DNA from 2 places in the Paraburkholderia caledonica genome. Region 2 is predicted to be linked to the other one. Evidence: riboswitches for the same ligand, from Rfam matches in the RefSeq annotation. Region 2 holds a riboswitch; the other holds the start of a gene.
What was found. Region 2 has a riboswitch for glycine ahead of H281_RS0114410 (D-amino acid dehydrogenase). Riboswitches for the same ligand answer to the same signal wherever they lie in the genome.
Positions count from the first base shown of each region.

Region 1: it holds a riboswitch for glycine, as region 2 does, so the genes downstream of both, gcvT (glycine cleavage system aminomethyltransferase GcvT) here and H281_RS0114410 (D-amino acid dehydrogenase) in region 2, are expected to answer to the same signal.

Region 1 is NZ_KB911036.1:574,672-590,374, forward strand. Features, by position in the region: gene putA (trifunctional transcriptional regulator/proline dehydrogenase/L-glutamate gamma-semialdehyde dehydrogenase) at 1-65, shown strand, start outside; gene H281_RS0112445 (branched-chain amino acid ABC transporter substrate-binding protein) at 235-1,383, shown strand; gene H281_RS0112450 (thiamine pyrophosphate-binding protein) at 1,483-3,201, opposite strand; gene H281_RS0112455 (L-serine ammonia-lyase) at 3,465-4,853, opposite strand; gene H281_RS0112460 (alginate lyase family protein) at 4,881-6,011, opposite strand; gene gcvP (aminomethyl-transferring glycine dehydrogenase) at 6,128-9,064, opposite strand; gene gcvH (glycine cleavage system protein GcvH) at 9,225-9,605, opposite strand; gene gcvT (glycine cleavage system aminomethyltransferase GcvT) at 9,684-10,802, opposite strand; glycine riboswitch at 10,883-11,035, opposite strand; glycine riboswitch at 11,078-11,177, opposite strand; gene H281_RS0112485 (hypothetical protein) at 11,259-11,609, opposite strand; gene H281_RS0112490 (oxidoreductase) at 11,792-12,841, opposite strand; gene H281_RS0112500 (UvrD-helicase domain-containing protein) at 13,248-15,356, shown strand; gene H281_RS0112505 (hypothetical protein) at 15,518-15,703, shown strand, end outside.
Region 2 is NZ_KB911037.1:379,439-395,141, forward strand. Features, by position in the region: gene H281_RS0114395 (SLATT domain-containing protein) at 1-77, shown strand, start outside; gene H281_RS0114400 (YceH family protein) at 88-789, opposite strand; gene H281_RS0114405 (lipocalin family protein) at 994-1,566, shown strand; glycine riboswitch at 1,623-1,715, shown strand; gene H281_RS0114410 (D-amino acid dehydrogenase) at 1,884-3,095, shown strand; gene H281_RS0114415 (BON domain-containing protein) at 3,160-3,438, shown strand; gene H281_RS0114420 (acetate/propionate family kinase) at 3,460-4,617, opposite strand; gene H281_RS0114425 (phosphoketolase family protein) at 4,630-7,023, opposite strand; gene H281_RS0114435 (ankyrin repeat domain-containing protein) at 7,600-8,136, shown strand; gene H281_RS0114440 (HAD family hydrolase) at 8,229-8,930, opposite strand; gene gnd (phosphogluconate dehydrogenase (NAD(+)-dependent, decarboxylating)) at 8,980-10,017, opposite strand; gene H281_RS0114455 (sugar efflux transporter) at 10,251-11,594, opposite strand; gene H281_RS0114460 (hypothetical protein) at 11,778-12,278, opposite strand; gene H281_RS0114465 (thioredoxin family protein) at 12,587-12,907, shown strand; gene H281_RS0114470 (secondary thiamine-phosphate synthase enzyme YjbQ) at 12,930-13,349, shown strand; gene H281_RS0114475 (class I fructose-bisphosphate aldolase) at 13,427-14,446, shown strand; gene H281_RS0114480 (hypothetical protein) at 14,534-14,827, opposite strand; gene H281_RS0114485 (hybrid sensor histidine kinase/response regulator) at 14,944-15,703, opposite strand, start outside.

The DNA of each region.
Region 1 (15,703 bases), on a different contig from region 2:
AGCGCTCGGTCAGCGTGAATACGGCAGCTGCCGGTGGTAATGCGAATTTGATGACGATCGGTTGAGCGAACCTCATCGATTACTGGCAAGAAAACGCCGGGCCGCCCCAAGTTTTCTTGCGCCCCCTCGGGGGGCCTGGCGCGATGCGCCAGGATTGGGGGCGGTCATTAGAACGGAAGCGGTAACGGCGATCCCGAAAGCCGCTCCATCCACACCTGGTACCAAGGAGAAGATATGCAACACAAGATGACACAGCTGGCAGGCGCAGCACTGGTTGCGGCGATGTCGCTGGCGGGGACGGCCAACGCTCAATCTACGGACGACGTAAAGATCGGTTTCGCCGGTCCGATGACGGGCGCGCAGGCGCACTACGGCAAAGATTTCCAGAACGGCATCACGCTGGCTGTGGAAGACATCAACGCAACGAAGCCGGTGATCGGCGGCAAGCCGGTTCGCTTCGTGCTCGACTCGGCAGACGACCAGGCTGACCCGCGCACCGGCACCACCGTCGCGCAGAAGCTGGTGGACGACGGCATCAAGGGCATGCTCGGCCACTTCAACTCGGGCACCACGATCCCGGCTTCGCGCATCTACGCGAACGCTGGCATTCCCGAAATCGCAATGGCAACGGCGCCTGAATACACGCAACAAGGTTTCAAGACCACGTTCCGCATGATGACGTCCGACACGCAGCAAGGTTCGGTCGCGGGCACGTTCGCGGTCAAGACGCTTGGCGTGAAGAAGATCGTGATCGTCGACGACCGCACGGCTTATGGCCAGGGTCTCGCGGATCAGTTCGAGAAGGCGGCGAAGGCAGCGGGCGGCACGATCGTCGATCGTGAATACACGAACGACAAGGCCGTGGACTTCAAGTCGATCCTGACCAAGCTGAAGGCAGCCAATCCGGACCTGATCTATTACGGTGGCGCGGATTCGCAAGCAGCACCCATGGTCAAGCAGATGAAGGCGCTCGGCATCAAGGCGCCGCTGATGGGCGGCGAAATGGTTCACACGCCGACGTTCATCCAGATCGCGGGTGACGCAGCGAACGGCACGGTGGCATCGCTCGCCGGCCTGCCGCTGGAAGAAATGCCGGGCGGCAAGGACTACGTCGCCAAGTACAAGAAGCGCTTCAACGAAGACGTGCAAACGTACTCGCCGTACGCTTACGACGGCGCAATGGCCATGTTCGCAGCAATGAAGAAGGCGAACTCGACGGACCCGGCCAAGTACCTGCCGGTGCTCGCCAAGACGTCGATGCCGGCTGTGACGTCGTCGAACCTCTCGTACGACGCCAAGGGCGATCTGAAGAACGGCGGCATCACGCTGTACAAGGTTGTCGACGGCAAGTGGACGACCCTGCAAAGCGTTGGCGGCAAGTAAGCCTTTCTTTGCAGATCGATCCGATCTTGAAGACCCCGCTTCGGCGGGGTTTTTTTTATGGGTTGTCGAAGAAGGCGCTTTTCCCTCGTACCGTTGCGCTTACTCCCCGCGCAGCTTCCTCCCCTGCTCCCGAATCTGCTCCAAAGTCGCGCCGGGCGTGCTCGCCTCCTGCGGCATACGGATCTCTATCACCGCCGCGCATTTCGCCTCCAATGAACGCTGTAACGCCGGCAGAAAATCTTCGGTGCGTTCAACGGTTTCGCCGTGCGCGCCGAACGATCGCGCGAATGCCGCGAAGTCCGGATTCGTGAGCCGGGTGCCGTGTACGCGATTCGGATAGTGCCGCTCCTGATGCATGCGGATCGTGCCGAAGTGACCGTTGTTCACGACGATGAACAGCACATGCAGGTCGTATTGCATCGCCGTCGCGAGTTCCTGCGCGGCCATCATGAAGCAGCCGTCGCCCGCCAGCGCGACCACCGCGCGTTGCGGATACAGCGACTTCGCCGCGATCGCGGCCGGCACGCCGTAGCCCATCGCGCCACTCGTAGGCGCAAGTTGAGAGCGGTATTGACGATACGAAAAGTGCCGATGCAACCACGTCGCGTAATTGCCGGCGCCGTTGGTCAGTATTGCGTCATCGGGAAGATGCGCGCGAAGTTGCTGGATCACTTCGCCCATTTGTACGTCGCCGGGAATCGGCCGAGGTTTGCGCCACTCGAGATACGCGCGATGCGCTTCTTCCGCCGCGCCCGCCCACGTCAGCGTGCGGGCAGAGGGTTCCAACGCTGCGAGCGCTGTCGCAAGTTCAGGCATGCCGGAGACGATGGGCAGATCGGCGGCATACACCCGCCCCAGCTCTTCCGCGCCTTGGTGCACGTGAACCAGTGTCTGCTTCGTCTTGGGAATGTCGAGCAACGTATAACCGTTCGTCGTGGCTTCGCCGAGGCGAGGACCCAGCGCGAGCAGCAGGTCGGCATCGCGGATACGCTGGGCCAGCGCCGGATTGATGCCCAGTCCCACATCGCCGGCATAGTTCGGATGCTCGTTGTCGAGCGTGTCCTGGAAGCGGAACGCAAGGCCGACAGGCAATTGCCAGTTCTCGACGAAGCGTTGCAAGTCCGCGCAGGCCGCGGGCGTCCAACCGCTTCCGCCTGCTATCACCATTGGCCGTTGCGAGCTCTCCAGCAATTCGCGCAGCTTGCCGATCTGCGCGGTCGACGGCGACGCGGCCACGCGCTGATATCGCGGCGCGCCCGGTACGGCGCCGCATGCATCGCTCAACACGTCTTCGGGCAAAGACAGCACCACGGGCCCCGGCCGACCGGAAGTCGCCGTGTAGAACGCATGACTCAGATATTCGGGAATGCGCTTCGGATCGTCGATCTGCGCGACCCACTTCGCCATCTGACCGAACATGCGCCGATAGTCGATCTCCTGGAAAGCCTCGCGATCGAGATGCTCGCGCGCGCACTGACCGATCAGCAGGATCATCGGCGTGGAGTCCTGAAACGCGGTGTGTACGCCAATCGATGCGTGCGTCGCACCCGGGCCTCGCGTGACGAGCGCGACGCCCGGGCGCCCGGTCAGCTTTCCGATCGCTTCCGCCATGTTCGCGGCCGCCGCTTCGTGACGGCAGACAATGGTCTGGATGCGCTCCGTTTCGTCGTGCAATGAATCGAGCACGGCGAGAAAACTCTCACCGGGCACGCAGAAGACACGTTCGACACCGTGTGTGAGCAAAGCGTCGACAACAAGGCGCGCGCCAGTGGTTCGAGCGGCGGCAGTATCGGAAACGGGAGCATTCGGCTGCGACATTGCGATGAGGCCTCCAGACAGTGCATGAGTGCGGTTGCGTCGGTATCGACTGCGTGATCGGCCGACCGGCGCCCCGACAGCTTACGCTGGGAGCGCACCCGGTGTCACGGCGCAGCGCAACGGGCGCTCACACAACGGGCGCGGCTAGCAAACATGCAAACGTGCAAACAAAAAACGCGGACCCTGGGGCCCGCGTCTCGTTCACTTCGCAACACGCCGCGTTGCCGATCAACGATCGGCAACGGACATCCTGCAGTCAAGCATCAACATTCGACGATATTCACCGCCAGACCGCCGCGCGACGTTTCCTTGTACTTCGTCTTCATATCCGCGCCGGTTTCGCGCATGGTCTTGATGACCGAATCGAGCGACACGTAATGACTGCCGTCGCCGCGCAGTGCCATGCGCGCCGCGTTGACGGCTTTCACCGACGCCATTGCATTGCGCTCGATGCACGGAATCTGCACCATGCCGCCGACCGGATCGCACGTCAGCCCGAGGTTGTGCTCCATGCCGATTTCCGCCGCGTTTTCGACCTGCTTCGGCGTGCCGCCCATCACGGCGGCGAGTGCGCCGGCAGCCATCGAGCAGGCGACGCCGACCTCGCCCTGGCAGCCGACTTCGGCGCCGGAAATCGACGCGTTCAACTTGTACAGAATGCCGATCGCAGCCGCCGTCATCAGGAAGTCGATCACGCCTTGCTGGTTCGAGCCGGGCATGAATCGCGTGTAGTAATGGAGCACCGCGGGAATGATGCCGGCGGCGCCGTTGGTGGGCGCGGTGACGACGCGGCCGCCGGCCGCGTTTTCTTCGTTGACCGCGATTGCGTAGAGATTGATCCAGTCGATCATCGACAGCGGATCGCGCAGCGCAAGCTCGGGGTTGCCCGATAGCGCTCGATACAGCTGCGGCGCGCGGCGCTTCACCTGAAACGGGCCGGGCAGGTTGCCGTCCGCGTCCGGATTGTTGATGCCGCAGCCTCGCGACACGCATGACTGCATCACGTCCCAGATTTTCAGAAGGCCTGCGCGGGTCTCTTCTTCGGTGTGCCAGACCCGCTCGTTTTCCCACATCAATTGCGCGATGCTTTTGCCGGTCGATCCGCACAGCGCGAGCAATTCGTTGCCGGTGCGAAACGAGTGCGGCAATTGGTCGACGGCGGCAAGAACCTTGGTATTCGGTGCGCCGGCCGTCACCACGAAGCCGCCGCCCACCGACAAATACGTCGATTCGCGCAGCGTCTCGCCTTGCACGTCGAACGCGCGCAGCTTGAGCCCGTTCGGATGTTCGGGCAGCGCTTGCCGGTAGAACGAGATGTGATCCTTTTGCACGAACGGCACTTCATGCGTGCCGAGCAGTGCAAGCTTGCGCGTGGTGCGCACGGCTTCTAGCCGTTGCGCGATCGTGTCGGGGTCGACCGTGTCGGGTGCGTCGCCCATCAGACCGAGCATTACGCCGCGATCCGTGCCGTGCCCTTTGCCTGTTGCGCCGAGCGACCCGTAAAGATCCGCTTTCACCGACGCGGTGTTCGGCAGCAGCCCATCGCGTTCGAGCCCTTGGGCGAACATCAGCGCCGCGCGCATCGGCCCGACCGTATGCGAACTTGACGGACCAATGCCGATTTTGAAGAGATCGAACACGCTGACTGCCATTACTGCTCCCTGCTGATGAAAGTTGGTTTAGCGCGCCGGCATCGGCAAACACACGGCGAGCCACGCGGGTGGCGTCGGCGCGAGCCGCAGCGCAATCGGCGTATAGCGTCCGTCGAGACGCGCCGCCAGATGAAACAGTTCCGTCGCGTTCTTCGGGTCCCACTGACCCGAGTAGCCGGGCAAGCCGGCTTCGCGACGTTTTGCGTCGAATGCGACGCTCGAATGCACGAATTCTTCATGCGTCTTGCTGCCCTCCGCGTACGGCGAGAGCCAGTTCAGCGCGGCTTGCAGCGACGCGCCGTTCGCGCCCTTCTCCGGCAGCCAGTTGCGGTTGTGGCGGCGGGCGGCGAGCGCGGCGGTGACGAGCGGCTGCAGATCGTAAGTGACATAGTGCAGCGCGTCACGTTCGCTGAAATCGATCGTGGAGCCGTCCGGCTCGATGTTGTCGCCAATATGCTCGGCAAAGAGACGCTGCGCCGCATTGATCATTTTGCGGTTGTCGAGCGTGAAAGCCGCCATGGCTATCAGTTTGATCCGGTGACTTTGCCAGTTGTTCCGGTAAGTGCCTTTCAAAGGACGCGGCTGGTCGTCGATGTCGGCGATGTAGCCGTTCGCGAGCTTCGTCAGAAACGCCATCGACGCGTTACGCGTTTTCACAGGCAGCGCACTCGCGGTCATGTCGTACGCGAGGATCAGCCCTTCGAAGTGCGTTTCGTCGATTGGATTGAAGCTCGGCTGATAGGTCGTGACCCACGCGTACAGCAAACGGTCGACGAGCTTCAGATACCGGTCGTCGCTGGTGGCGCGCCATGCGAGCGCCGCGTCCCGCAACAGGTCGAGATCCTTCTCGGCTTCGACGCTCTGATCGTAGATGCCCTCATGCGGCAGCGTGCCTTCCGTGTGCAGTTTGCCTAGCGCGTGAGGCTTGTCGTTCAGATGCGCGAGCACATTGCTCACCAATGCCTTGACGCCGGGATCGGCATTCGTGCGCTCGCTGGTTTGCCAGGCGGGCGCTGCGCAAAAATTCATTGCCGCCTGCGCATGGCGAAGCGGCAGCAACACGGCTGCGCCGGCAAGCAGGCATGCGTATGCGTGCCGCCACGTTGGGACTCGCGTTGCCCCGGCCGGGCTTTGCATCAATCGCACCTTTCGCACCATGCGAAACTCCTCGTTGGGCTGATTCGGTGTGTGATGTTAGCCGTTTGCAGCCTCCAGCGACAGAACCGCGCACCGCACGCTACGGGCTGCGGGCGGCGCGCGGCGACGGCCGGGTGTTACTCGTAATCCGCAACCGGCACGCACGAGCAGAACAGGTTGCGATCGCCATAGACGTTGTCCGCGCGGCCGACCGGCGGCCAGTACTTCTTCGCGATCAGCGTGGGCAGCGGATAGGCGGCGGTTTCGCGCGCGTACGCATGCTTCCACTCGTCCGCGATGACGACTGCAGCCGTGTGCGGGGCGTGCTTCAGCGGATTGTCTTCCCGGTCCGAGCGGCCTTCTTCCACAGCGCGAATTTCGTTACGGATCGCGATCATCGCTTCGATGAACCGGTCGAGTTCTTCCTTCGATTCCGATTCGGTCGGCTCGACCATCAGCGTGCCCGGCACCGGAAAGCTCATGGTGGGCGCATGGAAGCCGTAGTCGGCGAGGCGCTTCGCGACGTCGTCCACAGTGATGCCGCTGGTTTCCTTGATCGGACGCAGATCGAGAATGCACTCATGCGCGACGAGTCCGCCCGGGCCCGAATACAGCACCGGATAGTGCGGCGCGAGTTTCTTCGCGACGTAGTTCGCATTGAGGATCGCGGTCTCGGTCGCGGCGGTGAGGTTTTTCGCGCCCATCATCGCGATGTACATCCACGAGATCGGCAGGATCGACGCCGAGCCGTAAGGTGCGCCCGACACTGCGCCAATACCGTTGGGCGCGCGTTCGTAGCCCGACGAAATCTGGTTCGGCAGGAACGGCGCGAGATGCGCGCCGACCGCAACCGGACCGACGCCCGGTCCGCCGCCGCCGTGCGGAATGCAGAACGTCTTGTGCAGATTCAGGTGCGAGACGTCGCCGCCGAACTGGCCCGGCGCGGTCAAGCCGACCATCGCGTTCATGTTCGCGCCGTCCACATAGACCTGGCCGCCGCGCGCATGCACGATCTCGCAAATTTCGCGGACGTTCTGTTCGAACACGCCATGCGTGGACGGATACGTGATCATGATCGCCGCGAGCTTGTCGGCGTGCTGGTCGGCCTTCTTCTTCAGATCTTCGACATCGACGTTGCCTTGCGCGTCGCACGCGACGACCACGACCTGCATGCCGGCCATTTGCGCCGACGCCGGGTTCGTGCCGTGCGCCGAAGCGGGAATCAGGCAGACGTTGCGATGCGCTTCGCCGCGCGACGCGTGATATGCGTGGATGATCAACAGGCCGGCATATTCGCCCTGCGAGCCCGCATTCGGTTGCAGTGAAACCGCTGCGTAGCCGGTTGCGGCGACCAGCATTTCTTCGAGCTGATCGATCATTTCGCGATAGCCGACAGTTTGCTCAGCCGGTGCGAACGGATGAATCTGGCCGAACTCGGGCCACGTGACCGGCAGCATTTCCGACGTCGCGTTCAGCTTCATCGTGCACGAACCGAGCGGGATCATCGACCGGTCGAGCGCGAGATCCTTATCCGACAAGCTGCGCAGATAGCGCAGCATTTCCGTTTCCGAATGATGACGGTTAAATACGTGATGCGTGAGATACGCGCTCGTGCGTTCGAGCGCAGCCGGCACCGAGGCCGTGCTGGATGCCGTGATCGCGGCGTCGAGCGTGTCGACTTGCGGCGCGTCTTTCGCACCCGCGGCTTGAGCGAACACAGCCAGCAGATCGCCGAGATCGCGGCGCGATGTCGTTTCGTCGATCGACACACCGACTTGCGTGTCGCTCACGCGGCGCAGATTGATGCGCTTCGCTTTGGCCGCGTCGTGCAACGCTTGCGTGCGTGCGCCGGTGTCGAAAGTGAGCGTATCGAAGAACGTTTCGTTGACGAGCGTGTAGCCAAGCTGCTTCGCGCCTTCCGCGAGCAACGCGGCGATGCGGTTCACGCGCAACGCGATCGTCTTGAGACCGCGCGGGCCGTGGTACACCGCATACATGCTGGCCATGATCGCGAGCAGCGCTTGCGCCGTACATACGTTCGACGTCGCTTTCTCGCGACGAATGTGCTGTTCGCGCGTTTGCAGCGCGAGACGCAGCGCGGGATTGCCTTGCGCGTCGACGGTCACACCGACGAGACGGCCCGGCATCTGGCGCTTGAATTCGTCGCGCACGGCGAGGTAGGCCGCATGCGGGCCGCCGAAGCCGACCGGCACACCAAAGCGCTGCGTGTTGCCGACGGCCACGTCCGCGCCCCACTCGCCCGGCGGCGTAAGGACGGTCAGCGCGAGCAGGTCGGCGGCGACCACCACGTGGCCGCCCGCTGCGTGGATCGCCTCGGTCAGCGCGCGATAGTCCCGCACGTCGCCGTTCACGCCCGGATATTGCAGCAGCACGCCGAATGCATTTGCGTTCGCGGCTTCCGCTGCGGGGCCCACTTTCACTTCGATGCCGACCGGCGTGGCGCGCGTTTTCACCACTTCAATGGTTTGCGGCAGAACGTCGTCGGCGACGAAGAATACATTCGACTTCGGCTTGCCCACGCGTTGCAGCAGCGTCATTGCTTCGGCTGCGGCGGTGGCTTCGTCGAGCAGCGACGCGTTCGAGATCGCGAGACCTGTCAGATCGACGATCATTTGCTGGAAGTTCAGCAGCGCTTCGAGGCGGCCCTGCGAGATTTCCGGCTGATAAGGCGTGTACGCCGTGTACCACGCGGGATTCTCGAGCACGTTACGCAGGATCACCGTCGGCGTGTGGGCGTTGTAGTAACCCTGCCCGATGTACGAGCGGAACACCTGGTTCTTGTCCGCGAGTTCGCGCAGCGCGGCGAGCGCTTCTGCTTCGCTCTTAGGCTGTGCGAAGGGGCCGAGCGGCAGCGGTTCGGTGCGGCGGATCGTCTTTGGAATGACGGCGTCGATCAGCGCGGCGCGCGACGTGAAGCCCAAGGCTTCGAGCATCGCTTCCTGGTCGGCCGCATCCGGGCCGATATGCCGTTCAGCGAAGGCGTCATGCACTTCGAGCGCGGCGAGCGAGAGAGGAGTGCGGTTCATCAGACGATCCGGGTGTTCGAGCTTCATGGTGTTCCTGGCGGTGCGGCTGTCCGTGCTGGACCGTTCGAAACCTGGCGCTGTGCGCAAGGTCTCTTGGAGGAGCATCCCCAAAGGGATTTTCTTCAGGGCGCGGTCCCGTGTGTTTCACGAGGGACGCGCCGCACCTGTCGGGTTATATAAAAGTGAATCAGGCGCCGATCGACTTCGAGTACGCGTCGGCGTCGATCAAACGATCCTGCGCTGCGTCCGAGGCCGGCTTGATCTTGAAGAGCCAGCTTTCATACGGGGCGCTGTTGACCGAATCGGGCGTGTCGGCAACGGCGGTGTTCGCTTCAATGATTTCGCCGGAAACTGGCGCGTAAATGTCCGAAGCGGCTTTGACCGATTCGATCACGGCGACGGTATCGCCGGCCGTGACGGTCTTGCCCAGTTCCTGTACTTCGAAGAAGACGATGTCGCCGAGCGCTTCCTGCGCGTGGTCGGTGATGCCGACCGTCAGCGTGCCGTCCGCCTCGGTGCGGACCCACTCGTGCGATTCGGTGTATTTCAGATCGGCCGGGATGCTCATCGGATGCTCCTATGCGGTGTGATTCGATATGGACTAAAAACTGGGAAAAGGACGCACGCGCCGGCTGCTAACAATGGTTCAACTCACTGCGAGTACTTTGCCATTGCGCACGAACGGCAGTTTTACCACGCTTGCGGGCACGGATTTGTCACGAATCTGAACATGAACCGTGTCGCCCGGTTGCACGCCTTTCGGCACCCGCGCGAAGGCGATGGATTCCTGCATGGTCGGGGAGAAGGTGCCGCTGGTGATTTCGCCTTCGCCGTGCGGCGTGACGACCTTCTGATGCGCGCGCAGCACGCCTGCGGCCTTGCCGTTCTCCTTCAGCAGGATCAGACCGACGAACGCTGCGCGCGAGCCGTCCGATTCCAGCCGACTCCTGCCGACGAAGTCGCGCGCGGAAGTCAGGTCGACGGTCCACGCGAGGCCGGCGTCGAGCGGCGAGATGTTGTCGTCCATATCCTGGCCATACAGGTTCATGCCGGCTTCGAGACGCAGCGTGTCGCGCGCGCCGAGACCCGCCGGGCGCACGCCCTGTGCTTGCAGCGCGTTCCACAACGCGACGACGTGATCGGCCGGGACGATGATCTCGAAGCCGTCTTCGCCGGTGTACCCGGTGCGTGCAACGGTCAATTCGCCGAACGGTGTCGATTCGACGCGCGCGGCGTTAAAGGGCTTGAGTGTTTCGGTGGCAGAGCGGATGGCCGGTACGGTTTGCCAAACCTTCTCACGCGCGTTCGGACCTTGCACGGCGACGATCGCGAGATCGCGGCGCGGCGTGATGGTCAGACCGAAGCCGCCTTCGTTGAGCTGCTTGAACCACGCGATGTCTTTGTCGGCGGTGCCCGCGTTGACCACCACGCGGAAATGATCTTCGCCGAAGTAATAGACGATCAGGTCGTCGATGACGCCGCCGTCCGCGTTCAGCAGGCACGAGTACAGCGCGCGCCCAGGCGTTTGCAGCTTCGCGACGTTGTTGGCGAGCGCATGCTCGAAGAACCCGCGCACGCGTTCCCCGGTGAAGTCGATGACGCACATGTGCGAGACGTCGAACATGCCGGCGTCGGTACGCACCGCGCGGTGTTCGTCGATCTGCGAGCCGTAGTTGACGGGCATGTCCCAGCCGCCGAAATCGACCATGCGAGCGTTGAGCGCGCGATGGGTGGCGTTGAGCGGAGTGTGTTTGAGTTCGGTCATGGGGCCTCGGGCGTCTCGCGAAACAAAAAAGGCCATGCAGAGCCGCGCCTCGCGGCCTGCTGGCTGCGAGCGTGGTTCTGCATGGCCCCTCTGTCCTCGATACCTGAGAGATTGCGCTGCCGCGGCGACGTTGATTCGTCACGGCGGAACGCGCGCCCCTTCGGTGGGCAGCTTGCCGGATCTGCACGACATTGCGATGCAGACGGCTACTGCCGCTCTCCAGAGTGCGAAAAACGGCGCCTTGATGTTGCGTGTGTTACGTGGCGGCCGGTCTTTCGACGCGTTCGGTCCTTTTGCCTGAGAGTTTGCGGGTGTGCCCCTTCGGCGGCGCGGCCTGCGAAAATCAGCGGCCCGCGCGCTCTCCCGACGCGTGCGGCGAATGTACGCGAGGGCCGGAGGCTTGTCAAATGAACGGTTTATTCGCCGTCATTCGTCCTCGTTCGCCCTGATTCGTCCTTACTCTCCGATCGCATGCGCCGCGCCGTCCAGTTCCTGGTTCAGCACGCGCTGTTCGTCGGGGGATAAGCCGCCGCCATGTTGCCCGGCCATTTCGTGCGCCTCGCGCCGGATCACATCCAGCCGATGATGCAACGCATCGCCTTGCGGCGGCGGGTAATAGCCTTGATTGACGCGATTGTCGATACGGCGGCTCAGATTGTCGATGCGGCCGTCGACCTGATGCAGGCGTTTATCGGCGATCTGTTGCGGGCTTGGGCGCGGCGCCGGCTCGGTCTGCGGTGCTACCACACAGGCGGCGAGCGAACTCAGTAATGCGCATGCGGCGAGGGCGCGGATGGGACGTGACATGAACTCTCCGTGAAGTCGTTGTGGTTTTGCGGTGCTACAGGCGTAGCAACGGATCACGGCAGACGAGCGCTGACCCGGACGGCCCGCTCTTTTGTAACGTTATATTGCTTTCCGCTTTGTCAGCATTGCCGGCGCGGCACTTTGCGCCGCGCCGGCAACACCTGAATAGCCTGTACCGCCGTTCAACGAACCCGCTGGAACGGCAGGCGGACGCCTTCGTCGGAACTGCGCGCCGCCAGTTCGATGATGGTCATCACGTCGACGGCATCTTGCGGGCTCACCGGAAATTTCACGCCGTGCTGGATCGCCTCGGCGAGCGCGATGTAGAAGCCCGCATAGTCGCCATTGCGCGTCGGCAATTCGCGCTCCACTTCGCGGTCCCCCTCCAGCACGCGCAACGTGCCGGCGGCATTGCCCGCCGCGAAGCCCTCGTCGCCCGGACGCAAGCCGGCTTTCAACTGGTCTTCCTGCGTGTCGAGACCGTACTTCACGTAACTGCCGCGCGTGCCGTGAATGGCGAACCTCGGCGCGACGATCGCCGTCAGCGCGCTGGCGTGCAACACGACTTCGAACCCGCCGTAGCCCAACTGGATATGCACGTAGTCAGGCGCGCTCGCGTCATCGCGATGTGTGCGAACGGTCGCGGACACGGTCTGCGGCGCGCCGAACAACGCCAGAGCCTGGTCGATCAGGTGCGGTCCGAGATCGAACAGCAGCCCGCCGCCGCGCGACGCTTCCTCGCGCCAACGCTGACGCACTTCGGGCCGGAACCGGTCGAAATGCGATTCATAGTGCGTGAGGCGTCCCAACTCGCCGCTTGCGAGCAGATCGCGAACGGTCATGAAATCGCCGTCCCAGCGACGGTTGTGGAACGGCACGAACAGCTTGCCCCGCGCGAGTGCAATGTTGGCGAGCGTGCGAGCGTCGGCGGCGCTCAGCGTAACCGGCTTGTCGACTACCACATGCTTGCCTGCTTCGAGCGTACGGCGCGCGAGATCGAAGTGCGTGTCGTTCGGCGTGGCGATAACCACGCAGTCGATCTCCGGGAGCGCGAGCAACGCGTCGAGATCGGCCACCACTTTCGCGTGCGGATAGTCGGCGAGCGCGGTCTCGGGTCTGCCGGTCGCGATGGCGGCGACGCTGGCGCGGCCGCAGTGCTCGATCACCGGCGCATGAAACGTCGCGCCTGCGAATCCGTAACCCATCAATCCAATTTTCAGCGATGCGGACATGCGTGTCTTCCTGCAAAAACGGCGCGCCGCTTTGCCACCGCGGCGGCGGCGCGCAACGCCGTCATTGTGGCATGGCCGGGACCGGGATTGCGCCGGCAGGCCAGGTGCCGAAGCTCTGCCATTTTCCCCAAAGCGGTGGCCGCCGGTTGATCCGCGGGATTCGTCGAGCGAATCTATCCGCCGATTTCATCCGTGTTAACATCGCTCCTCTCGCGCCAACCGAGGCGCGCCGGGCGAGCCTCGCAACGCGTGGCATGCATTCCCTGAGCGCGCGCCGCGCGGCATGCGCCGGCTTCGCGACCGGCAATACTGCGCTGCGGCGCCTCAAGCGCCGCTATCAAACGGCGTGTTCGAGTGCTCCGTCTGAACAGCCGCTTTTCAACCCGCACTACCCCATCCACAGACGATGTCCGCAGGCCTGAATCCCGCTCAAAATGAAGCGGTCCGTTACCTTGACGGGCCGTGTCTCGTACTCGCCGGTGCAGGGAGCGGCAAGACGCGCGTGATCACGCAGAAAATCGCGCACCTGATCGAGGCAAAGGGCTTCGAGCCGCGCCACATCGCAGCGGTCACGTTCACGAATAAAGCCGCGGCGGAAATGCGCGAGCGCGTGGGAAAACTGCTCGAAGGCAAGACGCTGACCACGCCCGGCAAGGAAGGCCGCAAAGTGCCCGTCAATCAGTTGACGGTGTGCACGTTTCACTCGCTCGGCGTGCAGATTCTGCGGCAGGAAGCGGAACACGTCGGCCTCAAGCCGCAATTCTCGATCATGGATTCCGACGACTGCTTCGGCATGATCCAGGAGCAGGTTGGCTCGACGGACAAGGGCTTTATCCGCAAGATCCAGTCGATCATTTCGCTGTGGAAGAACGGGCTCATCATGCCCGAACAGGCGATCGCGATCGCCGCGAATGAAGACGAGCACCAGGCGGCGATCGTCTATCGCAACTATGTAGCGACGCTGCACGCGTACCAGGCGGTCGATTTCGACGATCTGATCCGCCTGCCGGCCGAACTCTTCGCGAGCAACGAGCAGGTGCGCGACCGCTGGCAAAACAAGCTGCGTTATCTGCTGATCGACGAGTATCAGGACACCAACGCCTGCCAGTATGAATTGCTCAAGCAACTGGCTGGCCCGCGCGCGGCATTCACGGCGGTGGGCGACGACGACCAGGCCATTTACGGCTGGCGCGGCGCGACGCTCGAGAACCTTGCACAGCTCGGCAAGGATTTCCCGAAGCTGCATGTGATCAAGCTCGAGCAGAACTATCGTTCGACCGTGCGCATTCTCACGGCGGCCAACAACGTGATCGCGAACAACCCGAAGCTCTTCGAAAAGAAGCTGTGGTCCGAGCACGGCATGGGGGATTCGATCACCGTCACGCCGTGCAACGACGAAGAGCACGAAGCCGAGTCCGTAGTGTTTCGTCTGTCCGCGCACAAGTTCGAGCGCCGTGCGAATTTTCGCGACTACGCAATTCTCTATCGCGGCAACTTCCAGGCGCGCATTTTCGAACAGGTGCTGCGCCGCGAGCGGATTCCGTATGTGCTGTCCGGCGGCCAGTCATTCTTCGATAAAGCCGAAATCAAGGACATTTGCGCGTATCTGCGGCTGATTGCGAACGCTAACGACGACCCCGCGTTCATCCGCGCGATCACCACGCCGCGTCGCGGTGTCGGTAACACGACGCTCGAAGCGCTCGGCTCGTTCGCGGGTCAAGCGAAGGTGTCGCTGTTCGAGGCGGTGTACATGGGCGGCATTGAAGCGCGACTGTCGCCGCGTCAGATCGAACCGATGCGCGTGTTCTGCGACTTCATGCAGCGCCTCACCGACCGCGCCGAAAAGGACGCGGCCGGCACGCTGCTCGACGAGTTGATGGACGCGATCCACTACGAAGCGTATCTATACGACGCATTCGACGAACGTCAGGCGCAATCCAAGTGGCAAAACGTCCTGGAGTTCATCGAATGGTTGAAGCGCAAGGGCACGAAGGCGGAGCCCCAAGGCTCGGATGAATCCGCTGGCTCGGGCAACCAGGAGGCAACCGGCTACGACACGGCGGACGGCTTTGGCGACACCGGCAAGAACCTGCTCGGCCTCATCCAGACGGTCGCGTTGATGTCGATGCTCGAAGGCCGCGAGGAAGACCCGGACGCGGTGCGGCTCTCAACCGTGCACGCGTCGAAAGGGCTCGAATATCCGCACGTGTTTCTGGTAGGCGTCGAAGAAGGAATCATGCCGCATAGAGGCGGCGCGGACGACGAGCCGATCGACGACGCGCGCATCGAGGAAGAGCGCCGTCTGATGTATGTCGCGATCACGCGCGCGCAACGCAGTCTGCATCTGAACTGGTGCAAAAAGCGCAAGCGCGCACGGGAGACGGTGGTTTGCGAGCCGTCGCGATTCATTCCCGAAATGCTGCTCGACGACGCGCCGCCGCCGACGCCCGAAGAGGCGCCGATGTCGCCGAAAGACCGGCTCGCGAGTCTCAAGGCGCTGCTGCAGAAGCCTTGAATGCCGTGGTTAGCGCGTGCGTGGCAAGACCCCGCTAACCTCAGGTGCTTCACCGGTTTTTGTGGAAAGGCGCGCTACAGTGGCGCGGCTGCTCGGTCGCATGGTCATGTACCTTCGCGTACCTTTGCGCACCTTCGAGCCTGCCAACTGGAGACCGCCGCATGACCTCGCCGACGCTCGCGCCATACATCCGCGCCCTCGAAGCCTACATCGACGCGAAAGACAACACGCGCGCGCAACGCATGCCGGATGCTTTCGCTTCCGACGCCGAGCTCACCATTTCTCTTGCGACGTCGACAATCACCTTCCCCGCGCGCACGGTCGGCTTGGACGCGATCACGAAGACG
Region 2 (15,703 bases):
CCAATGTGCCGCCGCGCAACTTCTACCGTACTCAGCGAGCGTTATCCGCAGATCCGCGGCGCGGCGCCGAAACCTGAGCGGCCGGCGTCAGGCGTCGAGATCGTTCGCGTCGATGCCTAGCTCGGCTGCCATGCGCCGTACCACTCCCTGAAGACGGTTGACCTGATCGGCAAGCCGTTTCTGCTCGGCCTTCACCGCTTCGAACGTGGACAGCGGCACGGTTTCGTCCTCGCCGCCGCCCGACTGCGCGAACTCGCTCAGGTTCACTTCGCCGCATAGCAGATGCATCCATCTGTTTTCGCGCTCGCCAGGCGTGCGAGGCAGTTTGACAACACGCGGCGGATCGTTCGCGGCGAGTTCGTCGAGAAACGCCTCGACCGACGAGATATCGGCAAAGCCATGCAAGCGCGCGCTGTTCAGGCGCAACTCCGCCGCCGTCTGCGGGCCGCGAAGCAACAATGTGGTCAGCAACGCGGCGGACTGGCTCGGCAGACCGAGCACGCGATTCATGTTGTGCTCGAAGCGCGGCACACGGCTGCTACTGCCTTCCATCACGAGGCTTAGCCGTTTCAGACCGTCGAGCGCCGTTAGTACTTCTGCCTCGGTCGCGTTCATGACAGGCGAGCGGCCGGTCTTCTGATTGCAGCCCAATGTCAGCGCATTGAGCGAGAGCGGATAACTGTCGGGCACCGTGTGCTGTTTTTCGACGAGCACGCCAAGCACGCGCCCCTCGAGCAGGGTCAATGCGCGGATGGCAGGACGGGACGGAGCGTCGGGAGTCGAGTTCATTTGATGTAGCGGCATGTGCCGGTGTGGTCGTGGATAACACGCCTTACCATCGCTCTGCGAGGCGGCACTTTTCTCCTGGTGGGCACTATGATAAACGGCCCGCGCCTTGACGACGTATGAATCGCCGCGACGGACTGCGGCGCGTAAGCGGGCGCTGGGCACGAGGCCTGCTTTCTCATCGTCTTTCTCGACACGGAGTGTTTAATGCCAATGCGTTCACAGTCGGTCCTGCGCGTGAGCGCTATCTCGCTCGCGGTGGGTGCCGTTTGCCTGCTCGGCGCCTGTGCGCTAAACCCAGGCGGCAAGAGCGGCAATGCGAGCGTGCCCGAGCCCGCCAAGCCGGTCGACCTCGGGCGCTATCTGGGCCGCTGGTACGAACTGGCACGCTACGAAAACCGCTTCGAAAAAGGCTGCGAGGCGGTGACCGCCGACTACGCCGCGCGTGAAGACGGCCTGATCGACGTGACCAACAGTTGCCGCAAGGGTGGCGTTGAAGGCCCGCTCGACGCCTCGAAGGGGCGCGCCAAGGTGGTAGCCGGATCGAACAACGCGAAGCTGAAGGTGTCGTTCTTCGGCCCATTCTTCGTCGGCAATTACTGGGTGCTGGATCACGCCGACGACTACAGCTGGTCGATCGTCGGCGAACCGAGCGGACGCTACCTGTGGATTCTGACGCGTGAAGCGAAACCGGTCGCCAGTGTGAAAGACATGTTGATCGAGCGAGTGCGTGCGCTTGGCTACGACACGTCGATGTTGCGCATCACGCAGCATACGTAACGCGCCAGAAAACACTTGCCGGAAGAAATTTTGCCCGGTATCGTCGTGGCGTTCTGCAAAGCAGCGCGGGAGAGATCGTCTGAAGCCAGGGCGACGCCGACGGAGCAACCGCCCCGGAAACTCTCAGGCAAAAGGACCGCGCAGCAGGAACATCTGGAGAGCGGCGCCGCGCGCGCCCACCGAAGGGGATTCCCGCGCACATACAGCGCTTTCGCGCAGCGCGGGAAGAAACTCTCAGGTACATGGACAGATGGGGCATCGGCACCGGTTTCGTACGAAATCGAACCCGGTGATGCTCAACTACTCTGGACCATGTCATGTCACGAATCGCCATTATCGGCGCCGGCATTACCGGCGTCACGACCGCGCACGCCCTCGCCCAATGCGGCCACCACGTCACCGTGTTCGAACGTCACCGCTATGCAGCGATGGAAACCTCGTTCGCCAACGGAGGCCAGCTGTCCGCCAGCAATGCAGAAGTGTGGAATAGCATGGCCACTGTTCTGAAAGGCCTGCGCTGGATGTTCATGCGCGACGCCCCGCTGCTGCTCAATCCCGTGCCCACGTGGCACAAGTATTCGTGGATGGGCGAATTCCTGCGGCAGATTCCCCACTACCGCGCTAACACCGTCGAAACGGTGCGGCTTGCCATCGCCGCGCGCGAGCATCTGTTTTCGATCGCCGAACAGGAGGGTATCGACTTCGATCTTGAACGGCGCGGCATTCTGCACGTCTACAAGACGCGCAAGGAGTTCGACGCGGCGGCCAAGGTGAATGACCTGCTGCGCGAAGGCGGACTCGAGCGCAGCGCGGTGACGGCGAGCGAAGTGCAGCGCATCGAGCCCACGCTGCACGGCGATTTTTACGGCGGCTTTTTCACGCCGTCCGATTCGACAGGCGACATCCACAAGTTCACGCGCGGTCTCGCCGATGCATGCGTTCGCCACGGCGTGCAGTTTCATTACGATGCGGAAATCATGTCGATCGAGCAACCCGCCGAAGGTCGCTTCTCGCTCACTGCCCACCTCGAAGGCGAGACGCAGCGCTTCGGGTTCGAGCGGATCGTCGTGTGCGCCGGCGTAAAAAGCCGTGATTTTGCGGCGATGCTCGGCGATCACGTGAACGTGTATCCGGTCAAAGGCTATTCGATCACCGTTTGTCTCGACGATGCAACGAGCAGGCAGCGTGCACCGTGGGTCAGCCTGCTCGACGACAGCGCGAAGATCGTGACAAGCCGGCTCGGCGCCGACCGTTTTCGCGTCGCGGGCACGGCGGAGATCAACGGCTTCAATCGCGATATCCGCTCCGCCCGGATTGCTCCGCTAGTAGACTGGACGCGGCGGCATTTCCCCGAGGTATCGACCGCGCGCGTCATTCCGTGGGCTGGCTTGCGGCCGATGCTGCCGAGCATGCTGCCCAAGGTCGGGCGCGGAAAACGGCGCGGCGTGTTCTACAACACGGGGCACGGCCATCTGGGCTGGACGCTGTCGGCCGCAACGGCACAGGCGGTGGCGCGCGCGATTGAGTAGCGTGCCGCCACGAAGACGCGGCATCTGCTAGTGTTGTGCAATCCGAGTCTTGACCTTGAAAACCATGGCTCATTCGGGCTTTCCCAATCCGGACAGCGCCGTCCCCGACGGCGCGGACGGCGCGCGTCTGAGCGACGAGCAGATTGGCGAAGAGGCGACGCGGCGGCTCGCATGGGACGCCGCGGTTCCTGAACGTACGATCACGGTGGAAGTCAGCAACGGGCGCATCGTGCTCAACGGCGAACTCGAACACAACGCCCAGCGAATCGCGGCGCTCGAAGACGTGACGCGCCTGTTCGGCGTCGCGGGTGTATGCGATCGACTGGTCGTGAAGCACCCGTGAGCAGACCAAGATCCAACCGGCTCAACCTCGATCGGCACGCAGCAACGCGCGGCAATGCCTCGCGATCTGCTTCTCTTCTTCGGTATGAAGCACCCTCACCTTGCCCGAGGCGTCGCCTTCATGAAGGCCGAGAAACGACAGCCCTTCGCAGATCCGTTTGCGCATCTGCACGCTGTGTTCGCCGATGCCGCCGGTGAACACCAGCAGATCGATGCCGCCCAGCAAAGCCGCATATCCGCCAATGGTTTTGCGCACCGCGGTCGCGAACGCGTCGAGCGCCAGTGACGCATGCGGGTCGCCCGCCGCCGCGCGTTGTTCGAGCGCCTGCATGTCGCTCTCGCCATCGGCGTAACCGGCCAGGCCGCTGTGCCGGTTCAGCAGCGTTTCCAGCCCGTTTGCGTCTAGCTTCTCCACCCGCATCAGATATAACAGCACGCCCGGGTCGAGGTCGCCGCAACGCGTTCCCATTGGCACGCCGCCGGTCGGCGTCATGCCCATCGACGTATCGACCGAGCGGCCGTCGCGCAATGCGCACACGCTCGAACCGTTCCCGAGATGCGCGCACACCACCCGCGCGGGCAACGTGGCGCCAAGCTGGGCGACGAGCGATTCATACGACAGCCCGTGAAATCCGTAGCGAATCACGCCGGCTTCCGAATAGCGCCGCGGTAACGCGAGTTGCGCGGCACGCGGAGGCAGCGTCGCATGAAAAGCGGTGTCGAAGCAGGCGAAGTGCTGCGCGCCGCCGAAAATCTTCTGCGCTTCATCGATCAGATCGAGCGCGGGCGGAATATGCAGCGGCGCGAAATGCACTGCATCCTGCAAGCGGCGGCGGACCTCCGGCGTCAGCCGCTGATGCGAGCGTAAGTGCGGGCCGCCGTGCACCACACGGTGGCCCACCGCCGTCGGTTGCTCATGATGTTGCTGGGCGAGCACGGTGGAAAGCTTTTGCAATGCGTCGGTTTGCGACTCCAGCACATGCTCCTCCTGGACGAGCACGCGCCCGTCGGGAGCCGCGATCCGCAAGCGGCCGTCGCGGCGGCCGATGCCTTGTGCGCTGCCTTCGAGCAGCAGCGATTCGTCGTCGCCGGAATGTTCGAACAACCCGAACTTCAGCGACGACGATCCGCTGTTCAGCACGAGAATGGTATGCGGCGAAGCGCCGTCCTGAGTGGTCATAACGGGCCTCGCTCAGCTTTTCCACGTCCAGTTGCGGATTTCTTCCTTGTCGATGCCCTCGGCATGCGCGTAATTCAGATGCTCGATAATCTGGCCGCGCAACCATTCCTTCGCATGGTCGCCGACACCGCGCAGCTTCGGCACGCGGTCGATCACGTCGATAGCCAGCGAAAAACGGTCCACCTGATTGATGATCGCGAGTTCGAGTGGCGTGTTGATGTTGCCCTTCTCGTGATAACCGTGCACATGCAGGTTCTCGTGGTTCGTCCGGTTGTAGGTCAGCTTGTGAACCAGCGACGCGTACGAATGGAAATTGAAGATCACCGGCTTGCTCGTCGTGAACAGCGAATCGAAGTCGCGGTTCGTCAGCCCATGCGGATGCGCATGCTCGGGCATCAGCCGGAACAGATCGACCACGTTGACGAAACGGATTTTCAGATCGGGGAAACGCTCCTTGAGAATCTCCACGGCGGCGAGCGCTTCCATCGTCGCGATGTCGCCCGCGCAGCCGATCACCACATCCGGCTCGGCACCCTGATCGGTCGACGCCCAGTCCCAGATGCCGATGCCCTTCGTGCAATGCGTAACGGCTGCATCCATGTCGAGATACTGCAGGTGCGGCTGCTTGTCGGCCACGATCACGTTCACGTAGTCGCGCGAACGCAGGCAGTGATCGGCCACGCTCAGCAGGCAGTTCGCGTCGGGCGGCAGGTAGATTCGCACCACGTCCGGGCTCTTGTTCGTCACCACGTCGAGAAAACCGGGGTCCTGATGCGTAAAACCGTTGTGATCCTGGCGCCATACGAGCGACGTGATCAGCAGGTTGATCGACGGCACCGGCTGACGCCAAGCCAACTCGCGCTTCGCTTTTTCCAGCCACTTCGCGTGCTGGTTGAACATCGAATCGATCACGTGCACGAAGGCTTCATAAGTGGCGAAGAGTCCATGCCGCCCTGTCAGCACGTAACCTTCGAACCAGCCTTCCAGCGTGTGTTCGCTGAGCATCTCCATCACGCGGCCGTCCGCCGACAGCGCGCCGCCGTCCGCGTCGCCGGGGTCGCCCGCCGCGAGCCACGTCTTGCCCGATGCTTCGTAGATGGCAGTCAGCTTGTTGCTTGCGGTTTCATCCGGCCCGAACACGCGGAAGTTCGTCATGTTGTTGCGCATGACATCGCGCAGAAACTCGCCCAGCACCTGAGTCGGCGACGTGTATGCGGACGCGGGCTTTTTCACGTCGACCGCATAGTCGCGAAACGCGGGCATATCGAGCGTCTTGCATAGCGCGCCGCCGTTCGCATGCGGATTGGCGCTGATGCGGCGCGCGCCCTTCGGCGCGAGTTCGCGCAATTCTTCGACGAGGCGGCCGGAAGCGTCGAACAGCGCTTCAGGCTGATAACTGCGCAGCCAGGCTTCCACCAGTTTGAGGCTCTTGCTGTTCGTCACGGGATCGGCAATCGGCACCTGATGCGCGCGCCATGAGCCTTCCACCTTGTGGCCGTCGACTTCCTTGGGACCGGTCCAGCCTTTCGGCGAGCGCAGCACGATCATCGGCCAGCGCGGCCGCGTCGGGTCGTTGTTATCGCGTGCATGTTGCTGGATCGCGCGGATTTCGCCGACGCACTGTTCGAGCGTGGCTGCCATCTGCTGATGCATGACCTCGGGATTGTCGCCTTCGACGAAATACGGCTTGTGTCCGTATCCGGTAAGCAGCGCTTCAAGTTCTTCGCGTGGAATCCGCGCGAGCACGGTCGGGTTCGCAATCTTGTAGCCATTCAGATGCAGAACCGGCAGCACAGCGCCGTCGCGGATCGGATTGAGGAACTTGTTCGAATGCCACGACGTGGCGAGCGGACCGGTTTCGGCCTCGCCGTCGCCGACCATTACCGCGACGATCAGGTTCGGGTTATCGAACGCGGCGCCGTAACCGTGCGACAGGCTGTAGCCCAGTTCGCCGCCTTCATGGATAGACCCGGGCGTTTCGGGCGTGCAATGCGAGCCGATGCCGCCCGGAAACGAAAACTGACGAAAAAAGCGCCGCATTCCGGCTTCGTCTTCACTGCGGTCCGGATAAATCTCCGAATAGTGTCCTTCCAGATAACAATTGGCGAGCGTGGCAGGCGCGCCATGGCCTGGACCCGAGATGAAGATCACATTCAGGTCGAGCTTCTTGATCAACCGGTTCAGATGCACGAGCAGAAAGCTCTGCCCAGGGTCTGAGCCCCAGTGTCCGAGCAAACGATTCTTGATGTGCTCGGGCTTCAGCGGCTCGCGCAGCAACGGGTTGTCGCGCAAATAGATCATGCCGGCGGACAGATAGTTGCACGCGCGCCAGTAGCGATCCATGTTGCGCAGCGTATCGGGGTCTAGCGTTTGCGGCGGGGTGGGACGGGAGGTTGTCTCAGCCATGGCGTCACTCCTCGTAAGGACTGTCAGGCAGGTTGACGGAGGTTGCGAAGCTTCGCGGATGAGCGTCATGCGTTTGACATGACAGCCGCGTGGTGCGTAGAGCGCTAATGGAGGATAGTTTGCCGTTGCGCGCCGGTCGCCAGCGGTGTGACCGGATGCACGCATCATCGTTCGGAACTCTTTGCGAAAGCTTGATGCTGGTCAAGACTCGCCGTCGCCGCGCATCGCGCTGCAAGTCTTACGCCAGCATTGCTGCAGGTATTGCGCGAAACGCTTAAGCTGTGGACCGCGACGACCACATCTCGTTGTTCCCGTCACACTGCAGTGTCGTCTGTTCGCTTATTCGTTCTTAACCATACACATTGATCATGCCGACACCCAACCGTTTTAAAGCGCCGCTCGTTCTTCTTGTCACACTTGTGCTGCTGTGCGCGGGCGTGGCCGTTCTGGTTGGCGTGTTCGGCTTGCTGGTCAAACTTTTCGGCGCCGTTTAGCAACGCGCGGCGCCTGCACAATCTGTGTATGCTGCCGATGTTCATGCGCCGAGGCGCGCGGCTTTATTGCAAGGAGATTTCATTGACTAACCCAGCCGACCCGTCCCCTCCTTCCCCGCAACCCATCGACCCGCAGTTGCTCGAAGTCGCGCAGCAGGTGTTCGATCTTGCCCGTGCCGGCGACGCCGCGATGCTCGCAGCGGTGATCGAAAAAGGCGTGCCGCCGAATCTGCGCAATGACAAAGGCGACAGTCTGTTGATGCTCGCGAGCTATCACGGACATGTCGATGCCGTGCGCACGCTGCTCGAACGCGGCGCAGATCCCGACCTGCGCAACAATAACGGGCAGACCCCTCTCGCAGGCGCAGCTTTCAAGGGCTTCGACGCTGTGGTCGAAACCCTGCTCGCGCACGGCGCCGACGTCGAAGGTGCATCGCCCGACGGACGCACTGCACTGATGGTGGCCGCGATGTTCAACCGCACGGCGATCATGGACATGCTGATCGCGCACGGAGCAAACCCCAACGCACGCGACGCCAGCGGAACGAGCGCACTCGATGCGGCCGGCAGAATGGGCGCCGCGGATGCGCAAGCCAGGTTGAAAGCGCAAGACTCGTGATGCACGCGATGCTCGATCGGCGACGCATTACGGCATGCGCGGTGCGCCGCGCGCGATCGCTGTCCAGATAACGGACAGCGCATTCGCAACGCTTAGGTCTTCCCGGCCAGCAGCGATTCCACATCGAGTTGCGCGAGATCGCCGATCCGCTCGATAGTCACATCCGCGGGCGGATTGCTCGATATCTCCTTGGGGTCAAAAGCGTAATGCCCCTGGCGCGGGAACACCGTGGTCAATCTGCTGCCCCAGACTTTCTTCATTGCCGTAAGAATGCGCAACTTGTCGTCGACCATTACGTAGTGGCGCGCCGGGTAGCATTCCATCACCTGATCGAGCATCAGCTCTTTGTGGATGTAGATCAGCACGCGGCCCTCCACCTCTTCCCACAAGCCGGAACGTGCAACCTTGCGCGGCTGGAACACCACGTCGCCATCCGACAGAATCACCGTGGGCCCGCGTTTCGCGACGTGCTGCAACGCATCCAGCGCGCCTGGATAGAGCCGGTTGGCGAACGGATAGTCGATCAGGAACGACGACATCAGCAAGAGCCGTGTGTCTCTTGGATGCTCGGTGCGGTAACGCTGCAACGCGCCAAGATAGTCCGCGTAGCCGAGCTCGCCGCGCAATTGCTCGAAAATCTCCCAATAGCGGCTACTGTTCTCAGTGCCGAACTCGCGCATCATGTGGGCGCGCAAATCCGATAGCACGTGGTCGTTGTCGAGCAAGGTGTTGTCGCAGTCGAACAGGAATACGACGTCGTGCGGCGCGCTTTCAGTGGGTTGTGTGGCTTGCATGTGCGGCTCCATGAGATCGGCTGTGCTGTGAGCCGGAGGATCGGGACGATCAGCCCTGCTGGCTGCCCGACGGCGCAGGCGGTTTTTCGGCGTGACCGCCGAAGTCGTGGCGCATGGCCGACAACACGCGGTTTGCAAAGTCCGCTTCGCCGCGCGAACTGAAACGCCCGAAGAGCGCCGCGCTCAACACCGGCGCGGGCACGCCCTCGTCGACGGCCGCCGCCATCGTCCAGCGTCCTTCGCCCGAATCGGATACGCGTCCTGCGTAGTTCTTCAGATCGGCGTCGCCAACCAGCGAACCGGCGATCAGGTCGAGCAGCCACGAGCCGATCACGCTCCCCCGCCGCCACACTTCGGCGATATCGGCCAGGTTCAGATCGTACTGATAAAGCTCCGGACGCCGCAGCGGCGAAGTCTCGGCATCTGCGTCGCGAGCGTGTTTACCGGCGTCGGCGTGACGCAGAATATTGAGGCCCTCGGCATAGGCGGCCATCAAGCCGTATTCAATGCCGTTATGAACCATCTTGACGAAGTGCCCCGCGCCTATCGGGCCGCAATGCAGAAAGCCCTGCTCGGCCGTGCTGCTGCCCTCGGTGCGTCCCGGCGTGGCAGGCGCGGCCGCTGCGCCTGGCGCAAGCGTCGAGAAAATCGGCTCCAGCCGTTGAACGACCTCCGCTTCGCCGCCGATCATCAGGCAGTAGCCGCGCTCGCGTCCGGCGACGCCGCCACTGGTGCCGACGTCCACATAGTGCAGTTTGCGCTCGGCCAGCTGGGCGCCCCGGCGAATGTCGTCGTGGTAATAGGAATTGCCGCCGTCGATCACGATGTCGCCCGGTTCCAGCAACGGCAGGAGTTTGTCGAGCGTGCCGTCGACTACGGCGGCGGGCACCATCAGCCAGACCGCACGCGGCTTCTCGAGTTTCGCCACGAGATCTTCGAGCGACGATGCGCCCAACACGCCTTCCTGCCCGAGCCGCTCGACGGCAGCGGGCTGCACGTCGTAGGCGATGCATTGTTGACCGCCCTTGGTCAGCCGCCGCACCATGTCGGCGCCCATACGTCCCAATCCAATCATGCCTAGCTGCATTTCACCGCTCCCGAAAGTGCTTCGTGACGCTGCCTGGTTCAGTTAGATGATCATGATGCGATTGCTGCAAGTTCCGGCGATTCCGCGTTGATTGATCCGGTTGCGGTAACGATAGCAACCGCGTCCATCGCAAGAACGATACGCCTCATTGCAGAGGTTTTGTGCGGCGTAAAGTTCCTCGCGTTCAGCTCGTTGCAAGCTTCGGCTACGCGTGCGATGCGCGCCGCCGCAAATCACCGCTCACGGCCGCCGCGCAGCGAGCGCGCCGATTGAAGCTTGCCGTATTGCATACGAGCAAAACGCCGCACCGCTCGCCACATCAGCGGATAGCGATAACCGGGTACGGCAAACAGCACGAGCGCGCACAGCGCCAGCAAACCGCAGAAAAGAAAGGTTCCTCGATAGCTGAAAGCCTGCACCAGCAAACCGGACAACACGCCCGACAGAATCGAGCCTACCCGCGCCGCGTTGAAGAAAAGCGCCGTGGCACGCCCCGGCGAATGCGGCATCAGATCCTGCACGTACGTCATGCCGAGGCAAGAAGTCACGGCCACCACGAACGCGTTGAGAATCTGCATCGGTATCAGCACATGCACGTTTCCTGCGAGCGACATCGCGACGAAATACAGAGCGTGAACCGCCGCGCATGCCGCCAGCCAGTTCGGCTTGTGCAAGCGGGAAGACTTCGCGCCGAGTGCGAGCATCATCGGAATTTCGGTCAATGCGCCGAGGCCGAGCATCACCGACACGTCCAGATGCGTGCCGCTCAGACCATGCACGATGTAAAGCGGCAACACGATCATCGTGGCGTTTGCGGCGAGCCCGAGCAACGTCAGCGCCGCGACCGCGCGGCCAATATCGTTCGCCAATGCTACGCCCGGCAAGTCCTCGTGCGCGTCTTCGCCCGGCTCGGTCAGCGGCGGTACGGTGATGGAGGAAGACGGCTCGGAGGCCGTGTCCTGCACCGTGTGATCGCCGAGATGGCCCTGCGGCTCGCGCATGCGCCAGACAATGGCGGCGCACGCGGCGAAGCTGGCTGCCGCGAACAGGAAGAGCCCGTAGAAACTCGTTGCCGCCAGCACCAGCGCGCCCACCGACGGCCCGAACACCCACGCCGCCGAGAGAATCGTGCGCAGCGTCGCGCTGGCAAACACCCGCTCGGCCGCGTCAGGCACGGGCAGCGCGGCACGGCTGAACGAGAACACCATTGAAATGGCCGAACCGCCGGCGCCTATGAAGACAATGCCGACGACGAGCAACAGCCGGTAGTCGCGCACCACGCATAAACACAGGTAACCGAGGGCGGCGAGAACCAATGCCGCCAGCAGCAAAGGCCGATGCCGGCCGCTCGCGTCGCTCCAGCGGCCGGCGAAGGTACTCGCCAGCACGCCGCTTGCCGCAATCAGTGTCATGAACACGCCAAGGCGGAACGGCGTCATACCGGCGCGCTCGACACCGAATAGCGACAGATACGGAGCGGTGAACGACATGGCGACGCCCAGCATCAGCGTGGCGGCGGCGAGCGGCTTGAAGCCGGGAATGTGCAGCAGACCAAAAAAACGTGAGGTTTTCAACACGGGCGGCTGTGGGCTCAGAGCAAGCAAGCCTGCAAGGCGCGGCGCGCGCGACAGGCTTCGTGGCGGGAATGACGGGGCATTATCGGCCGCGCGTGAGGGCGCGTAAAGGCGCGGGGATGTATCCCAAATTTGTGGCGGCGACCGTTATGCCGGATAGCGAGCTTACCGGGCCGCCCGCGCAAGTTACTTGCCGTCGTTCGCGCGCATCTGCTGCGCGAGCGCCTTGTAGTCGTAGGTCGGATAGAACTCGGTGCGGTAGCCGCCCCACGCAGTCGTCTCAATCGCGCGATTGACCTCGCGCAAGCGGCTCGCGGGCACACGCAGGGTGACCACCTGACCGATGCCCATCATCACGTACCACGACACCACTTCTATGCCGGGCGGCGGGAAAGTCTTGAAGAAACCCTGCGCGCGCAATTGCTCGTTGATCTTCGGCAGCGGCCTGGATTCGTCGTGGCGCAGAAAGATCGTCAGCAGAAAAGTGTCGTCGGGTGCGTTGGCGGCGCGCGCGGCGGAGGCCGCAGCCGGTGTCTCCTGCGACGCGCCGGAAGGCGCAGACGTCACATCCGCGCCGTAGCCTGGCAGCGCGGCCCCGAGCGAGCATACGAGCATCGCGCACTTCACGCCGCGGCGTAACTTTGCAGGGAGTCCAACGGACCGCTTGACGATCAATGCTAATGGCATGACATGCCTCCATGACGGTTGAACCTGCGCGTCCACGCGTTGGCGCCCGCTCACCGGCCCCATGCGTGGTAGTCGAGGCCAGAAGCTAGCAATATCTACTCCCGCAAGCGCCCCTCACCCGGTTCGGAGCATGCCATAGCCGCTTTTCGAGCGCGCCCCCAACTTGTACGGTTGGGCCAATGCCCGCCCCGCCGACTCCCGAACCAATAGCTGGTACTCTTATCAAACCAGAGTGCGGCGCGTGTCCGCGGCAGCGGACGCGCCTTTCCAACCCCAGAGCGCATATTTGAACCCGCAGCGGAGCATGCATGGCAATCCGGACGCCTTATTCCACCAAAGCCCCATCCAGAGCCGAAATCGACGCGCTGCCAGGCGCCACCGTCATCGAGTTCGGCACGGACTGGTGTGGCTACTGCCAGGGTGCGCAGCCGTCCATTGCAAAGGCGTTCGAAGCGCATGCCGGCGTCAGGCACCTGAAGATCGAAGACGGTCCCGGCCGCCCCTTAGGCCGCTCGTTCAAGGTCAAGCTATGGCCCACGCTGATTTTCATGCGCGACGGCACTGAAGTAGCGCGCGTCGTTCGCCCAGGGAGTGTCGAACAGATCGCCGACGCGTTCGCGTCGCTCTGAACCGGAGTCGAGCACTTTCATCATGCGACAGGCCATCCACCATCTGAGCGTCAAGGCGCCCACTCGCGGACTCGTCGAATTCACCGATGAAGCCCGCCGCTTCGTCGCGGCGCAGGACATCGACACCGGACTGCTGACGCTGTTTTGCCGTCATACGTCGGCTTCATTGCTGATTCAGGAGAATGCCGACCCGTCGGTGCAGCGGGATCTCGAGCGCTACTTCGCGAACCTCGCGCCCGAAGACAAGCAACGCTACGAGCACGACGCCGAGGGCCCCGACGACATGCCTGCGCATTTGCGCACCGCATTGACACAGGTTCAATTCAGCATACCGGTCGAGCATGGGCAGATGGTGCTCGGCACGTGGCAAGGGCTGTATCTGTTCGAGCATCGGCGTCACACGCAGCATCGCGACATCGTGCTGCATCTGATAGGCGAATAACGCAGGTCATGCAGCGGCCGCCAATGCGCCGCGGCCGCAGTTTTCCTTCCGCAACCGGAACAAAGGGAGCACATCTCATGGACACCCGTAGCGAACTGCAAGCCACCGTCGACGCAATGGTTCAGCCCGGCAAGGGCCTGCTCGCCGCCGACGAAAGCGGCCCCACCATCGCCAAACGCTTCAAGACGATCGGACTCGACTCCACCGAGGAAAACCGCCGTGCGTATCGCAATCTGCTGCTCACCACGCCGGGCCTCGGCGAATTTGTGAGCGGCGTGATTCTCTACGAGGAAACGCTCGGCCAGAAAGCGGACAACGGCACGCCGTTCCCCGAGGTCGCTGCGAAGAACGGGATCGTGCCGGGCATCAAGGTGGACCTCGGCAAGGTTCCGCTTGCTCATGCTCCAGGCGATGAAATCACCGAAGGCCTCGACGGCCTCGCGCGCCGCTTCGTCGATTACAAAAAACAAGGCGCGCGCTTTGCAAAGTGGCGCGCGGTCTACAACATCACGGCCAATCTGCCCAGCCGTCTCGCGATAGAAGCGAATGCGGACTCGCTCGCGCGGTACGCCGCGATCGCGCAGGAAGCGGGCATCGTGCCGATCGTCGAACCGGAAGTGTTGATGGACGGCGACCACACGATCGAGCGCAGCGCCGAAGTGACCGAGGCGGTTTTACACGAGGTGTTCGTCGCGCTGCAACGACATCGCGTCGTGCTTGAACATATGCTGCTGAAGCCGAGCATGGTGATCGCCGGTTCGGAGAGCGCGCGGCAATCGTCCACTGCGGATATCGCCGCTTACACGGTGCGGATTCTGAAACGCACCGTGCCCGCGGCCGTGCCGGGCATCGTATTTCTGTCTGGTGGACAGTCGCCTGAAGAAGCGACCGCGAATCTCGACGCAATGAATCGCCTCGGACCGCTGCCGTGGAATCTGAGCTTCTCGTATGGACGTGCGTTGCAGGAGCCGCCGTTACAAGCCTGGAAAGGCGCGGCGAGCAACGTTGAGGAAGCGCAGCAGGCATTGCTGAAGCGGGCGCGCCTGAACAGCGCGGCGGCACTCGGCAAGTACGACGCGGCGCAAGAAAAAAATTAGTCAGTCAGGCCGCGCCGGTAAAGCATTCGATTCGTGAGGCGCCCGTAGCGCATTCGCGCCACGGGCCCTCATTCTGAACGCGGCGGGTTATTGCCCTTTCGTGTCGCTGCTTGCGTTCGCGCCCGGCATGTTGGTCGTGTCGGTCGCGGGCTTCGTGGCCTTCGACTTCGACGAGTGCTTCTTCGACTTCGAATGCGACATAGCGCCCGATGACGTAGCGTCGCCGCCTTCGCGCGTGGAAGCATTCGCGCCGCCGGTCGTGGCCGGGTCGTTGCCGGCCGGGCCGCCGCCAGCCCCACCCGAGCCTCCCGCACCCTGTGCCATGGCAAGCGTGGAAGCCGTGAGCAGTGTGGAAATAAGCAGTGCCTTCTTGATCTTCATGACTGTTCTCCTGTCGGAATGGACGCGAAAAAGAAGCGGATTGCGCGCGTAGGCGAGCCAGGCGCGCATGCCTCGTCAGGAGTTCAGCAAGGGGTGTGCCTCAAGATTGCAACGCATTACGGTTCGCAAGCCACCAGCGCGTGCAGTTCCTCGATGTTGAATGGCTTCGCCAATATGGCTACGCCCAAGCGCCGCGCGCGTTCGAGTTCGTCCGCGTAGCCCGTCATTAAAGCGATCTTCTGCGTGGGCCATGCGCTCCGCACTTTTTCAGCCAGGTCGATGCCGTTCAGCTTGCCTGGCATCTGGATGTCCGACAGCACGAGTTCAAAACGCTCGCCACCGGTCAGTACGTCGAATGCCTGATCGGCGGTGGGCTCGTGACGCACTGCGCAGCCGAACGTTTCCAGCACGGCCGCGACGCCCGCTGCGACGTCTTCGTTGTCTTCCACGAGGAGCACCATGCCCGCGTGCTGCAGCGCTGCCTGTTCCACCACTTCTTCTTTCACGGCGCGCGCCTGGCGGCGTTCGCGATAGCGCGGCAGATACATGCGCACCGTCGTGCCGCTGCCGGGCACACTGTCGATCTTCGCGGTGCCGCCCGCCTGTTCGCACATTGACAGCACCTGCGCCAAACCGAGGCCCGCGCCCGAGCCGCTGAGTTTGGTCGTGAACAGCGCCTCAAACGCGCGCCGCGCGACTGATTCGGGCATGCCTTCGCCGTCGTCGGAACACGCGATCAGCACGTATTCGCCATCAGGTAGCAAGGTATCGCTGCCGACCAGCCGGTTGTTCTGGCAACGAATCACGAAGCGTCCGCCGCGCGGCATCGCGTCGCGTGCATTCACCGCCAGGTTCATGATCGCGAGTTCGAGATCG